DNA from 2 places in the Photobacterium sp. ABD4_091 genome. Region 2 is predicted to be linked to the other one. Evidence: riboswitches for the same ligand, from Rfam matches in the RefSeq annotation. Region 2 holds a riboswitch; the other holds the start of a gene.
The links. Region 2 has a riboswitch for fluoride ahead of ACXAGQ_RS07305 (voltage-gated chloride channel family protein). Riboswitches for the same ligand answer to the same signal wherever they lie in the genome.
Positions count from the first base shown of each region.

Region 1: another riboswitch for fluoride. It lies ahead of ACXAGQ_RS19600 (iron-sulfur cluster assembly scaffold protein); the one in region 2 lies ahead of ACXAGQ_RS07305 (voltage-gated chloride channel family protein).

Region 1 covers NZ_JBSWWQ010000002.1:1,143,519-1,150,392, forward strand. Annotated here, with positions in the region: gene ACXAGQ_RS19585 (IS4 family transposase) at 1-433, shown strand, start outside; gene ACXAGQ_RS19590 (hypothetical protein) at 474-1,154, opposite strand; gene ACXAGQ_RS19595 (hypothetical protein) at 1,419-1,838, opposite strand; fluoride riboswitch at 2,111-2,174, shown strand; gene ACXAGQ_RS19600 (iron-sulfur cluster assembly scaffold protein) at 2,302-2,994, shown strand; gene ACXAGQ_RS19605 (GGGtGRT protein) at 3,062-4,066, shown strand; gene ACXAGQ_RS19610 (GNAT family N-acetyltransferase) at 4,175-5,026, opposite strand; gene ACXAGQ_RS19615 (putative quinol monooxygenase) at 5,339-5,629, shown strand; gene ACXAGQ_RS19620 (redoxin domain-containing protein) at 5,795-6,334, shown strand; gene ACXAGQ_RS19625 (dimethyl sulfoxide reductase anchor subunit family protein) at 6,416-6,874, opposite strand, start outside.
Region 2 covers NZ_JBSWWQ010000001.1:1,566,810-1,573,683, forward strand. Annotated here, with positions in the region: gene ACXAGQ_RS07305 (voltage-gated chloride channel family protein) at 1-1,334, opposite strand, end outside; fluoride riboswitch at 1,418-1,481, opposite strand; tRNA gene ACXAGQ_RS07310 (tRNA-Trp) at 1,752-1,828, opposite strand; tRNA gene ACXAGQ_RS07315 (tRNA-Trp) at 2,271-2,347, opposite strand; tRNA gene ACXAGQ_RS07320 (tRNA-Asp) at 2,384-2,460, opposite strand; rRNA gene rrf (5S ribosomal RNA) at 2,503-2,618, opposite strand; rRNA gene ACXAGQ_RS07330 (23S ribosomal RNA) at 2,703-5,590, opposite strand; tRNA gene ACXAGQ_RS07335 (tRNA-Ala) at 5,873-5,948, opposite strand; tRNA gene ACXAGQ_RS07340 (tRNA-Val) at 5,979-6,054, opposite strand; tRNA gene ACXAGQ_RS07345 (tRNA-Lys) at 6,085-6,160, opposite strand; tRNA gene ACXAGQ_RS07350 (tRNA-Glu) at 6,162-6,237, opposite strand; rRNA gene ACXAGQ_RS07355 (16S ribosomal RNA) at 6,330-6,874, opposite strand, start outside.

The DNA of each region.
Region 1 (6,874 bases), on a different contig from region 2:
CAGTTACTACGAACAGCGCTGGTTGGTTGAAGAGTTCCACAAGGCGTGGAAAAGTGATGGAACCGATGTCGAAGCACTGCAACTTCAATCAAAGGACAACCTGGAGAGAGTTGCCGTCATTCAAGCGTTTATCGCTATCCGCTTGTTACAACTTAGAGCAGAAAGCCGCGGACAAGAAACCAGTAGCTGTGAGTCTGTTCTACCCGGAATATGCTGGAAATTATTATGGGTCAAACAAGAAAATAAGCCCTTACCAACAACAGCTCCAGATCTGAAATGGGCTCGAGTTACATTAGCAAGGCTAGGCGGATGGTATGACAGTAAGCGAACAGGGCGGCCCGGTTGGGCCGCCCTATGGCGAGGCTGGTATAAATTAGCAGCAATTCAAGAAGGATACCTTATAGCCCAATCCTTTACCTCTGATGAGATGTGATCAAGAGACAGGCAAAATGCCTCCCTTTTCTATTTCACCGTTAATGAACGACCCCGATCAATCCAATATCACTCCGAGTGACAACGCCTTTCTCATCAACCTCATAAGTAATCCCTGATTCAGTCTCAAATGACAGCAGGTTTTCATTCAACGTCAGCTTGCCTACAGACAGGGATGAATATGTATTTTCACTAATCTTCACATAATTGTGAAAGTATGAAGCTTTTCGAAATGTTTTCATCACCGTATCGCCATATTTCACTGCTATCTGAAAGTCTCCAATACTGGTATCAAGCGCCACATAATCGTCTTCTTTCGCACATACGCGCATATTCTCTACGACAAAAATCACGTCTTCCTGTAGTTGAGGGCTGTAGTACTCATAATTCTCTTTCACATAGCAACCATTAGGCTTGGCTTTCGCGATAGCAGATAAGTTCTGAAATTCTGAATGAGGAATGAAGCTGTAGTTTATTTGCTCCTGTCCTAACGCTAAAATCAACTGCTCTCTAAACTCAGCCATATCTTCATTGGTCATCTCAGCATCTTTAAGTAGATACTGAACATCTAGAGCATCTGCTGTCGCTTTTTCGCTCAGCACCTCAATTAGCTCACTCTTCTGTAGATCCACCGGAATCACTTTAGAGGCATCATCCTCACTTGGGCTTGCACACCCAAAAAGAAACATAGATATAACAGCCATTAACGTTAAATTTTTCATCCTGATACCAACTGGTTGAGTTTAACTCGCCGTCGAATATAAAACACCGTTCAATTATTAAGCGAACTAAATGCTCTTTATTTTTATTTTCCTCTAAATCAACAAACCTACTCGTTTGATATTAGGGGCTAGATAGCAAATCAATGCATATTGAAGTGACTATAACAGACGAGAAGCAAAAAGTTGTAACCTAACTCAAAAAATTATGAACACCGTTTGAATTTATACAGTATGATGCCCTGACAATCAGGGCATCCGTAAAAATCATCGAGGCTTAGCCACATATTCATAATTATCACCACGGCGTTTATAGTAGTGATTATCGATAATGGCATAGGTTGCGCCTGCAATCACTGCAAATGTCGCTATCTCTGGTAGACGACTACGATGATAGTGGCGGTGCTTAGGGTACTTGTGAACAACCACTACTTTCTTATGCTTTTTTTTGGGCTTCTTCTTCACTACAACTACATGGTGTTTATGTTTGTGGTGCTTATGCTTGTGATGTTTATGCTTATGGTGATGATGGTGGTGATGCTTATGTCCCTTCGCCTCAGCCACATTAGGTACAGTGATCCCCGCAGTTGCAATGATCACCGCTATTGCGCTTGTCATCAGAACTTTGGTCAATGATTGCTTAGCTTTTGGCAGTTGCTTTGATTCCGCTCTAAGTTGTAATTTCATGGTTTAGCTCCATTCTTTTATGGCGCTAGATTACGTCCTGCAATGCAAAACAATGTTCGATTTCTGTAAAATTTCGTCAAGCGGACGGTCAAAAACCATAGAAATATTAATGGTACTAATTAAGTGATTGAATTATTGGTAAGGCTCGAAAGATCCCCTTACATTTCAACTAGAGCAAAAAGACTATTCCAGTTTTGCAATCTAGGATTTTTCATTCAGGTAGTTCATTTTTTGGTCACTGGCGTATAGTTAATCCCATCGACGAGAGGTAATCGTTGGTGGGAGATGATGTTCCTCCTTTAACCGCCCTACTGGGATGATGACGTCTAACAACAACGGCAATGAATGGCCGAGGATCCTCGTTGGCACTGTGTTTTCGTAGTGCCTCTGGGTATGTTGTTAGCGTTAATATTCCTCCCCATTCTTTGCTCAAACAAACACCTGTTAGAGATGAGCAAAAGCAATGCAATATTCAACTGAAATCCAAGACATGTGCCCTATCCAGAGAGGGCCTCAACATCAATCATCTCCTATTCCTGTCGAAGGCCGTTGGGTACACCCCAAAGATGTTATCGCTATTTCCGGGGTAAGCCATGGCGTTGGCACCTGTGCGCCTCAGCAAGGCGCAGCGAAGCTCACCCTTAATGTCAAAGACGGCATTATCGAAGAGGCCCTCATTGAGACCATCGGCTGCTCAGGTATGACCCATTCTGCAGCTATGGCCTCTGAGCTAATTACAGGCAAGACCATTCTTGAAGCATTGAACACAGATTTGGTGTGCGATGCCATCAATGTCGCGATGCGTGAAATTTTCTTGCAGTATGTATATGGCCGCACCCAAACCGCTTTCTCACTAGATGGCCTGCCAATAGGCGCTGGGCTAGAGGACTTGGGGAAAGGGCTTCGTAGCCAAATCGGCACCCATTACGGTACGCGTGCCAAGGGGCCGCGCTATATGGAAATGGCCGAAGGGTATGTTACCGAACTAGCACTTGATGAAAATGATGAAATCATCGGCTATCGCTTTGTCAATCTTGGAAAAATGATGGGATCAATTGGCAAAGGAGTCCCTGCCGCAGAAGCAATGCAACAAGCAACGGGACAATATGGACGTTTTGATGAAGCGGTCAAGACTATTGATCCTCGCCATCAGTAACTGGCGCACAATAGGTGACAACGTCACCAACCTATAAACATTACTTTCTTTTTCCGAGGACAGCATCATGGCCGCATTATTCGAAAATTACGACCGCCGCATCAACCAAATTCAGCCACTCCTTGAACAATATGGTTTCAGTTCGATGAATGACGCTCTAGCGTATTGCAAAGAGCACAATGTTAACCCTTATGAAATTGTCAAAGAGACCCAACCTATTGCCTTTGAAGATGCAGCATGGGCTTATGTACTGGGTGCCGCTATCGCATTAAAAGAGGAAAGCCAAAGCGCAGCTGAAGCGGCAGAGGATATAGGACAAGGCTTGCAGGCCTTCTGTATCCCTGGCTCAGTAGCCGATCAACGCCAGGTGGGTATCGGACACGGAAAATTGGCCGCTCGCCTGCTAAGTGAAGAAACCCAGTGCTTTTGCTTTCTAGCTGGGCACGAGTCTTATGCGGCGGCTGAAGGAGCAATTAAAATTGCCCTAAATGCCAACAAAGTACGCCAGCAACCGCTTCGGGTGACCCTCAATGGCCTAGGCAAAGATGCGGCCTACTTGATCTCTCGCATCAATGGCTTTAACTATGTCCAAACAAAATATGATTATGACAGTGGCAAACTGAATGTTGTTTCAGAACGCCGATTCTCAAAAGGCCCACGAGGTGAGATAAGTTGTTACGGTGCCGACGATGTACAGGAAGGTGTGGCTATTATGTATCGTGAAAACGTCGACATATCAATTACGGGTAATTCGACTAACCCTACCCGCTTTCAGCACCCTGTGGCAGGGACCTACAAGAAAGAACGCCTGGAACAGGGCAAGGCATACTTTTCTGTCGCCTCAGGTGGCGGTACCGGACGTACCCTTCACCCTGACAACGTGGCTGCCGGTCCTGCATCATACGGCATGACTGATACCATGGGCAGAATGCACTGTGACGCCCAGTTCGCTGGCTCTTCTTCCGTGCCAGCTCATGTTGAAATGATGGGTTTGGTGGGTATGGGTAACAACCCTATGGTTGGCGCAACGGTCGCCGTGGCGGTTGCTATTGAACAATCAATAAAGTCATAAATTCACTAAGCAGCCTATTTTAACAATTGGCTTGCCGCACAGCCATTGCCCAGCATTTACTTTCTCTTTTACTCGAAAGTAGGCTGGGCAAATAAGCTGTGATTCTCACTAGCCCAACTCGAAGGTGGTGACGCCAAATGTACGGTCAACCGAAATCTCAGGCGTATCCCCTGTGTACATGCGTGCAGTGGTAAACACTGGCTCCATATTGTATTTTTCTGCTAGTGCTACGCCGGGGAGATTCACTTCCGGCACGTCCAAATAAATATTATCTGTTGCGGTTGCTTTAGTTCGAAGAGCAAGAAAAAGCTCCTCTGCTAACAAAGCATCATCGGCAAAAAGCGGCCCTATCTTAAATCCGTTTCTACACGGGCGGATCACTCCATAACCAACCAGTTTACCTGCTTGTTTGATACCCAATGCACTAGAGCCAGTTTGATTTATCCATTTCTGTAAAAAAAGCGCTCTTTCGGTTGGGAAAAAAGCAGCGTCATAATCCACTACTTCACTTAATGGCAATTCACTGAGATCGATCAACCCTATACCTTCAGGCTCATCACCGCCACCAACGCCTTCAAAGCGAATGTTGCCATAAGCGAGCTTAAACCCTGATTGCTTATAGTTACCCTGCTGCTCAACAACACCATCTAATCCCACATTACAGCCTTCCAAGTATTGCAACCCTGCTTGCCAGAGCTTAAAGCCATAACCCTTACCACGATATTCAGGCTTAACAATATAAAAGCCCAAAAAACCGTAACTACCGTCGTACTTCACCACCGAAATCGAAGCAATCGCTTCACCCCCTAAATAACCAACCAAAAAACCATTCGGGTCTGCGGCATAAAATGACTCAATATCATAAAGCCCCGGATTCCATCCTTCTGCGGCGGCCCAATCAATGGCCTGTAATAAGTCCTGTTTCGACATAACCTCGATACGATAATCTTGTTCTGCCATCGCCGCCCTCCAACATAACTCTACTTTCATACGGATATGCTAAGGGTAGATGATTAATTAGTTAACCTGGTCCACTGAAATGCTTTAATGCCATCTTACTCGCAAAATGACTAACCGATTGTCCTTCACAATCAGGAAAAGGAAATGCGGAAGTAGCATAAAGCCAAGCATTTATTATCAATTTTAATTTGATAATAAATCAAAAGCACACCTGTTTTCAGAAAAGCTATAGCCATCTAATATTCAATACATCAACGCGGTATTCAACACCGCAGCCAAAATGTCCATATACAAATTATGAGAGGAAGCCCCATGACTAAGCTAACCATCGTTGCCAACATCATCGCTAAAGAAGACAAAGTTGACCTTGTAAAAGCAGAGCTATTGAAGCTTATTGATGTAACACGTGCGGAAGAAGGTTGCATCAACTATGACCTTCACCAAGACAACGAAAACCCTGCACACTTCCTGTTTTTTGAAAACTGGACCTCACGTGAGTTATGGCAGCAGCATATGGGTAACCAACACCTTGCTGATTACATGGCTGCTACTGAAGGCTGTGTGGAGCAGTTTACCGTCAATGAGATGACCCAAATCGCATAATTTAACTCCCTCCCTTTTCTGTTACCCCATTGCCCGCGAAATGCAGGTGATGGGGTTTTGCATTTCAGCTTAGTAGGTTACTAAAAGTTAACTACTTGAAGATAGCGGTATCCGTGTCCACAATGAGCACTGTGATTCAAACAATCTATACCAATGGAGTGAAACATGGATTATTCGTTGAAGCTCAAAGCAGGTAACGATTTTCCTGCCCTGACAGCAACAATGCTCGATGGCTCTGAAGTAAAACTGGGCGAGCCTCAAGGTGACGCAACTTGGCAAGCTGTCTTTGTATACCGAGGCAAACATTGCCCCCTTTGCACCCAGTACCTCAACGACCTAGAAAATTACAAGCAAGCCTTTGCTGATGCTGATGTCGATATCCTTGCTGTTTCGGCAGATTCAAAAGCGCAGCTTGAAACCCACCTTGAAAAGCTCGATATCTCATTTCCTATCGCTTATGGGCTTACCAAAGAGCAAATGAAAACCTTGTGTGTCTACATTTCCCTACCACGCTCCGAGCAAGAGACAGATCATAATTTTGCCGAGCCGGGCTTGTTTGTGGTTAACGAACACGGAAAGTTGCACGTGGTCGACATATCCAACAACCCATTTGTCCGTCCTGAACTTGGCGCTTTAACCCGCGGCCTTGCTTGGATCAGAAATCCTGACAACCACTACCCAATCCGCGGTACGTTGGATTATTGATGAACTAAAAAAAGATGAAGGCGGAACTCCAACCTTCATCTTTTTATCAAACCTATTGAACTGATAATGTTCCTGAGCTAGTTACATACCGCTGCCCGCACTGATAAATACGTCATAGAAAAATGCACGTCCCATCAGCTCAGAAGCTAGTACGATAGCAAAGCTAGCAAATACCACAGGCTTGGCACCATGGCTTCCTTTAGTTGCGCTGACCAACCAGAAAATGATACCTGATATCAACAAGCCGACACGAATCAGTGCCACTCGGAACGAATAATCGACCACCTCAAATGGGTTTACGTGGACATTCAACTGACCAAGCCATACCAAATATGCCGCGTACCCCATCAGAGCAATAATGCCAAATGCCGCAGCCGAAACGGCAAGGGTTTTATCTGCTTTCGGCGCCAGCTCTCCCATTCCCTTAGCTTGCAAGCGAAGCATTACCGCTGCAGCAATAGGCCCAAGAACCGCAGCCGTCATTAAGAACTGGAACGAGGTAAACGGCGTGTTCCATGTCGGTACGGTGGCCAACGTATA
Region 2 (6,874 bases):
GACGAATGGGTCTCCCTCAGCTCACCAAGCTTATGGGCAATGTTTGGAGCCCCATCCAAGTCAAATAGCTTGGGTACCGCGACTCGCTGCGACGAGTAAATGCCCGTGTGGCCACTGAAGTAGTAAGCGGTATAGCACGCAATGGCAAAGTACAGCATGTGCTCTGCGCCAAAAAGCTCGATCCCCATAATGGTACAAGCCAACGGTGTGTTGGTCGCAGCCGCAAAAACAGCAAGAAAGCCCAGGGCGGCAAACAAGTCGACCGGCGCGCCCAGCACCCATGCCATGGTATTGCCCAAAGTCGCCCCAACGAAGAATAGCGGAGTCACCTCCCCGCCCTTGTAGCCAGCAGCCAGGGTAACTGCCGTCAGCAGCAATTTGAGCAACCAGCTATACCATTCGGCACCCCCTTCCTGAAAGGCAGTCAAGATACTCACTCCCCCTTCACGGCTCGAATAAACACCCAAGCCTATGTAATCGTAGTTACCTATCAGCTGAACCGCACCGATAACAATCAAGCCACCGACGACCACAATCAAATACGGGTTTTTGAGTGTCGCCTTGAAGATATCTTTAAAGGCGTGAGTCAGCTCACCAAACAGGTATCCCGCCAAACCAAAAGCCACGGCAGCAATCACAATCTTGGCGATCATCAGCAGGTCTACTTTGACGGCATGTTCAAACAGGGTAATGGTTTCGAGGAAATCTATCCGGTAGTGGGTATGGTGCACGCCCCAGGCTGAACAAACGACATCAGCCAAGATAGCAGCAAACAAAGCTGGGATAATTGCATCATAGCGCAGGCGGCCTATCGCTAGCACTTCCAGGGCAAAGATAGCGCCTGTTAGCGGCGTGCCGAATACGGCACCAAAGCCTGCCGCTACACCGGCAATCAAAATCAGCCGGGTATCCGCTTCATTGAGTTTGAACTTGCGAGCCAGCCAGTGGGTCGATGCCCCGCCGATTTGCACTGCAGTTCCTTCACGACCTGCCGAGCCACCAAACAGGTGGGTGATCACAGTGGTAATCAATACCAAGGGTGCCATTCGGGCAGGAATACCGGCACCGGGCTCATGGATCTCATCCATAATGAGGTTGTTACCACCCTCGGAGTTTTTCCCCAAGTTGCGGTAGCAGTAAACGATCACGATACCGGCCAGTGGTAACAGGTAGATAAGCCACGGGTTATCAATCCGGGTCGCAGTTGCCACACTGAGGATCCAAAGGAAAAAGGCATTGAGCGAGCCGACAATAACGGCTACGGGAATGATGAGTAGCGTCCAACGGAGGATCTGGACGAATATTTTAGGATTTGAACTTAATGGATGCGCCATACCATTTCTATCTTTATCTCGAATTACTCTCAAGGATAGATGCTATGGCAAATAACAAGCCCCACCATAGACGGATCTATCCTACTACAGCAGGAGTCATTATCTCGGTTGAGCGGTTAAAGGTGGAACTCCATCACCCGCCATGGCGGTAACACCAAGGCAATAGACAAATGCTACCGCTTATCCCTAATAACAACAAGAGAAATAATAAATTAGGAAATGAAAGACCAACATCACTTTGCAGAAGCAACAGATGTAAAAAAGCCCCAGTCTTTCGACTGAGGCTTCGAAGATGGCAAGGGTGGACTGGGCCGGCATCCCGGAGATTCGAACGCCTAACACGCGCTGTTTTGGTATTAGCGGAATCCGAAGCAATAATACGAAAAAGGCCTAGTCTTTCGACTAGGCCTTAGAATATGGCAGGGGTGGAGAGATTCGAACTCCCAACACGCGGATTTGGAATCCGCTGCTCTGCCAATTGGAGCTACACCCCTAATGTGTTATTCATTCTACTAACAAATCGGTCGAGATCAATCATAAATTATCTAGGCCAGTCACAGTATTGATAAATAAAGAAATAATAGAAAGATAAGTAGTAGCGATCGGCTATTTGGCAGAAGCTACAGATACAAAAAAGCCCCAGCATTTCTGCTGAGGCTTCGAATATGACAGGTGTGGACTGGGCCGGTATCCCGGAGGTTTGGGCTCCCAACACGCGCTGTTTTGGTATTGGCGGAATCCGCTGCTCTGCCAATTGCACATACGAAAAAGGCTCCAGTATTTCTGCCGGGACGCGCAGTCTAGAGCCTTGAATATGGCAGGGATGGAGGATTCGATCGGGCTAGCTGGCCAAGGGGACGCCTAGTTCTCCCAACATTGCTTCGCAGAAGCAACAGATGTAAAAAAGCCTCAGCATTTCTGCTGAGGCTTCGAAGATGGCAGGGGTGGAGAGATTCGAACTCCCAACACGCGGATTTGGAATCCGCTGCTCTGCCAATTGGAGCTACACCCCTGTAGTTGTTTTAAAGACTTAACTTTGTCTGAATAAGTGGCGGAGCGGACGGGACTCGAACCCGCGACCCCCGGCGTGACAGGCCGGTATTCTAACCAACTGAACTACCGCTCCACTCAAATCACCGCACGTTCACTGCGATAATCTAAATTGGAAGCCTGGCGATGTCCTACTCTCACATGGGGAGACCCCACACTACCATCGGCGCTATTACGTTTCACTACTGAGTTCGGCATGGGATCAGGTGGGTCCATAATGCTATGGTCGCCAAGCAAAATTCTTACAATCTAAAAAGCTGATGTTCTCAACACTCATCCAAGTGCTCACAGAGTCCGTTAAAACCCCTTGGGTGTTGTATGGTTAAGCCTCACGGGCAATTAGTACAGGTTAGCTCAACGCCTCACAACGCTTACACACCCTGCCTATCTACGTCGTAGTCTCCAACAACCCTTCAGGAACCTTATAGGTTCAGGGATGACTCATCTTGAGGCTCGCTTCCCGCTTAGATGCTTTCAGCGGTTATCGATTCCGAACTTAGCTACCGGGCAATGCGTCTGGCGACACAACCCGAACACCAGAGGTTCGTCCACTCCGGTCCTCTCGTACTAGGAGCAGCCCCTCTCAATCATCCAACGCCCACGGCAGATAGGGACCGAACTGTCTCACGACGTTCTAAACCCAGCTCGCGTACCACTTTAAATGGCGAACAGCCATACCCTTGGGACCGACTTCAGCCCCAGGATGTGATGAGCCGACATCGAGGTGCCAAACACCGCCGTCGATATGAACTCTTGGGCGGTATCAGCCTGTTATCCCCGGAGTACCTTTTATCCGTTGAGCGATGGCCCTTCCATACAGAACCACCGGATCACTATGACCTGCTTTCGCACCTGCTCGACTTGTCAGTCTCGCAGTCAAGCGGGCTTATGCCATTGCACTAACCTCACGATGTCCGACCGTGATTAGCCCACCTTCGTGCTCCTCCGTTACGCTTTGGGAGGAGACCGCCCCAGTCAAACTACCCACCAGGCACTGTCCGCACCCCGGATAACGGGGCGACGTTAGAACATCAACACTACAAGGGTGGTATTTCAAGGACGGCTCCACCATATCTAGCGACATGGTTTCAAAGCCTCCCACCTATCCTACACATGTAGGGTCAATGTTCAGTGCCAAGCTGTAGTAAAGGTTCACGGGGTCTTTCCGTCTAGCCGCGGGTACGCAGCATCTTCACTGCGATTTCAATTTCACTGAGTCTCGGGTGGAGACAGCGTGGCCATCATTACGCCATTCGTGCAGGTCGGAACTTACCCGACAAGGAATTTCGCTACCTTAGGACCGTTATAGTTACGGCCGCCGTTTACCGGGGCTTCGATCAAGAGCTTCGACCGAAGTCTAACCCCATCAATTAACCTTCCGGCACCGGGCAGGCGTCACACCGTATACGTCATCTTTCGATTTTGCACAGTGCTGTGTTTTTAATAAACAGTTGCAGCCACCTGGTATCTGCGACTGCCAGCAGCTTAAAGAGCAAGTCTCGTCACCGCCGGCAGCGTACCTTCTCCCGAAGTTACGGTACCATTTTGCCTAGTTCCTTCACCCGAGTTCTCTCAAGCGCCTTGGTATTCTCTACCCGACCACCTGTGTCGGTTTGGGGTACGATTCCTTACTATCTGAAGCTTAGAGGCTTTTCCCGGAAGCATGGCATCAATGACTTCAGTGCCGTAGCACCTCGACATCGGGTCTCAGCCTAGTGTAATCCCGGATTTGCCTAAGATTACAGCCTACACCCTTGAACCTGGACAACCGTCGCCAGGCCCACCTAGCCTTCTCCGTCCCCCCATCGCAATAGTAAGAAGTACGGGAATATTAACCCGTTTCCCATCGACTACGCCTTTCGGCCTCGCCTTAGGGGTCGACTCACCCTGCCCCGATTAACGTTGGACAGGAACCCTTGGTCTTCCGGCGAGGGAGTTTTTCACTCCCTTTATCGTTACTCATGTCAGCATTCGCACTTCTGATACGTCCAGCACACCTTACGATGCACCTTCAACCGCTTACAGAACGCTCCCCTACCCAATACCATAAATGGCATTGCCGCAGCTTCGGTGTATAGCTTAGCCCCGTTAAATCTTCCGCGCAGGCCGACTCGACCAGTGAGCTATTACGCTTTCTTTAAATGATGGCTGCTTCTAAGCCAACATCCTGGCTGTCTGAGCCTTCCCACATCGTTTCCCACTTAGCTATAACTTTGGGACCTTAGCTGGCGGTCTGGGTTGTTTCCCTCTCCACGACGGACGTTAGCACCCGCCGTGTGTCTCCCGGATAGTACTTACTGGTATTCGGAGTTTGCAAAGGGTTGGTAAGTCGGGATGACCCCCTAGCCTTAACAGTGCTCTACCCCCAGTAGTATTCGTCCGAGGCGCTACCTAAATAGCTTTCGGGGAGAACCAGCTATCTCCAGGTTTGATTGGCCTTTCACCCCTAGCCACAAGTCATCCGCTAATTTTTCAACATTAGTCGGTTCGGTCCTCCAGTAAGTGTTACCTCACCTTCAACCTGCCCATGGCTAGATCACCTGGTTTCGGGTCTAATCCTAGCAACTGAACGCCCAGTTAAGACTCGGTTTCCCTACGGCTCCCCTAAACGGTTAACCTTGCTACTAAAATTAAGTCGCTGACCCATTATACAAAAGGTACGCAGTCACCCCGAAGGGCTCCTACTGCTTGTACGTACACGGTTTCAGGTTCTATTTCACTCCCCTCACAGGGGTTCTTTTCGCCTTTCCCTCACGGTACTGGTTCACTATCGGTCAGTCAGGAGTATTTAGCCTTGGAGGATGGTCCCCCCATGTTCAGACAGGATATCACGTGTCCCGTCCTACTCGATTTCACTCGAAATGCGCTACCGGTTACGGGGCTATCACCCTGTATCGCTGAGCTTTCCAGCTCATTCACCTGTCGCAAAACTAGCTTAAGGGCTAATCCGGGTTCGCTCGCCGCTACTGCCGGAATCTCGGTTGATTTCTCTTCCTCGGGGTACTTAGATGTTTCAGTTCCCCCGGTTCGCCTCAATGCGCTATGTATTCACGCATTGATAACTGCTTATGCAGCTGGGTTTCCCCATTCGGAAATCCAAGAGTATAGTGATTCTTACCATCTTCTCTTGGCTTATCGCAGGTTAGCACGTCCTTCATCGCCTCTGACTGCCCAGGCATCCACCGTGTACGCTTAGTCACTTAACCATACAACCCCAAGGGGTCTGTCTGTATGGCTCAACAACCAAGGTTGTTCATCTGAGTATGATGAACTGTGTTTCGCCGGACTCTTACACAAGACACTTGAATGTGTGTTGCTTGAGAACTCGTTCCTACTTATTCAAGTAGAAACTATTAGTATTGAATTCAATGAATTCAATTTACTAGTCAGCTTTCCAGATTGTTAAAGAGCATGTGTATTTCTCTACCTAAACGAATAGGTTTCGATATCCACTTTCTAAGAATTCTTAAGGAAAAAACCTTAGAGAGTGGTGGAGCTATGCGGGATCGAACCGCAGACCTCTTCGCTGCCAGCGAAGCGCTCTCCCAGCTGAGCTATAGCCCCATCGAAATGGTGTCTTTCAAGAAGAAAGAGTGGTGGGCGATACCGGGCTCGAACCAGTGACCCCCTCCTTGTAAGGGAGGTGCTCTCCCAACTGAGCTAATCGCCCTCCGATATTTTACATCCTCAAAGGAGAAGATGGTGGGTCGTGCAGGATTCGAACCTGCGACCAATTGATTAAAAGTCAACTGCTCTACCAACTGAGCTAACGACCCGTGGCGTCCCATAGGGGAGTCGAACCCCTGTTACCGCCGTGAAAGGGCGGTGTCCTAGGCCTCTAGACGAATGGGACTAAGTGTTTTCTAGGTTTGGGAACCTAGACATGTTCTTTACATTTCAACCAAGCAATCTGTGTGGACACTGCGCAAAACGCAGTCATATCGTTAAGGAGGTGATCCAGCCCCAGGTTCCCCTAGGGCTACCTTGTTACGACTTCACCCCAGTCATGAACCACACCGTGGTAAACGCCCTCCCGAAGGTTAAGCTATCTACTTCTGGTGCAGCCCACTCCCATGGTGTGACGGGCGGTGTGTACAAGGCCCGGGAACGTATTCACCGTGGCATTCTGATCCACGATTACTAGCGATTCCGACTTCATGGAGTCGAGTTGCAGACTCCAATCCGGACTACGACGTACTTTCTGGGATTCGCTCACTCTCGCAAGTTGGCCGCCCTCTGTATACGCCATTGTAGCACGTGTGTAGCCCTACTCGTAAGGGCCATGATGACTTGACGTCGTCCCCACCTTCCTCCGGTTTATCACCGGCAGTCTCCCTGGAGTTCCCACCATTACGTGCTGGCAAACAAGGATAGGGGTTGCGCTCGTTGCGGGACTTAACCCAACATTTCACAACACGAGCTGACGACAGCCATGCAGCACCTGTCTCAGAGTTCCCGAAGGCACCAATCCATCTCTGGAAAGTTCTCTG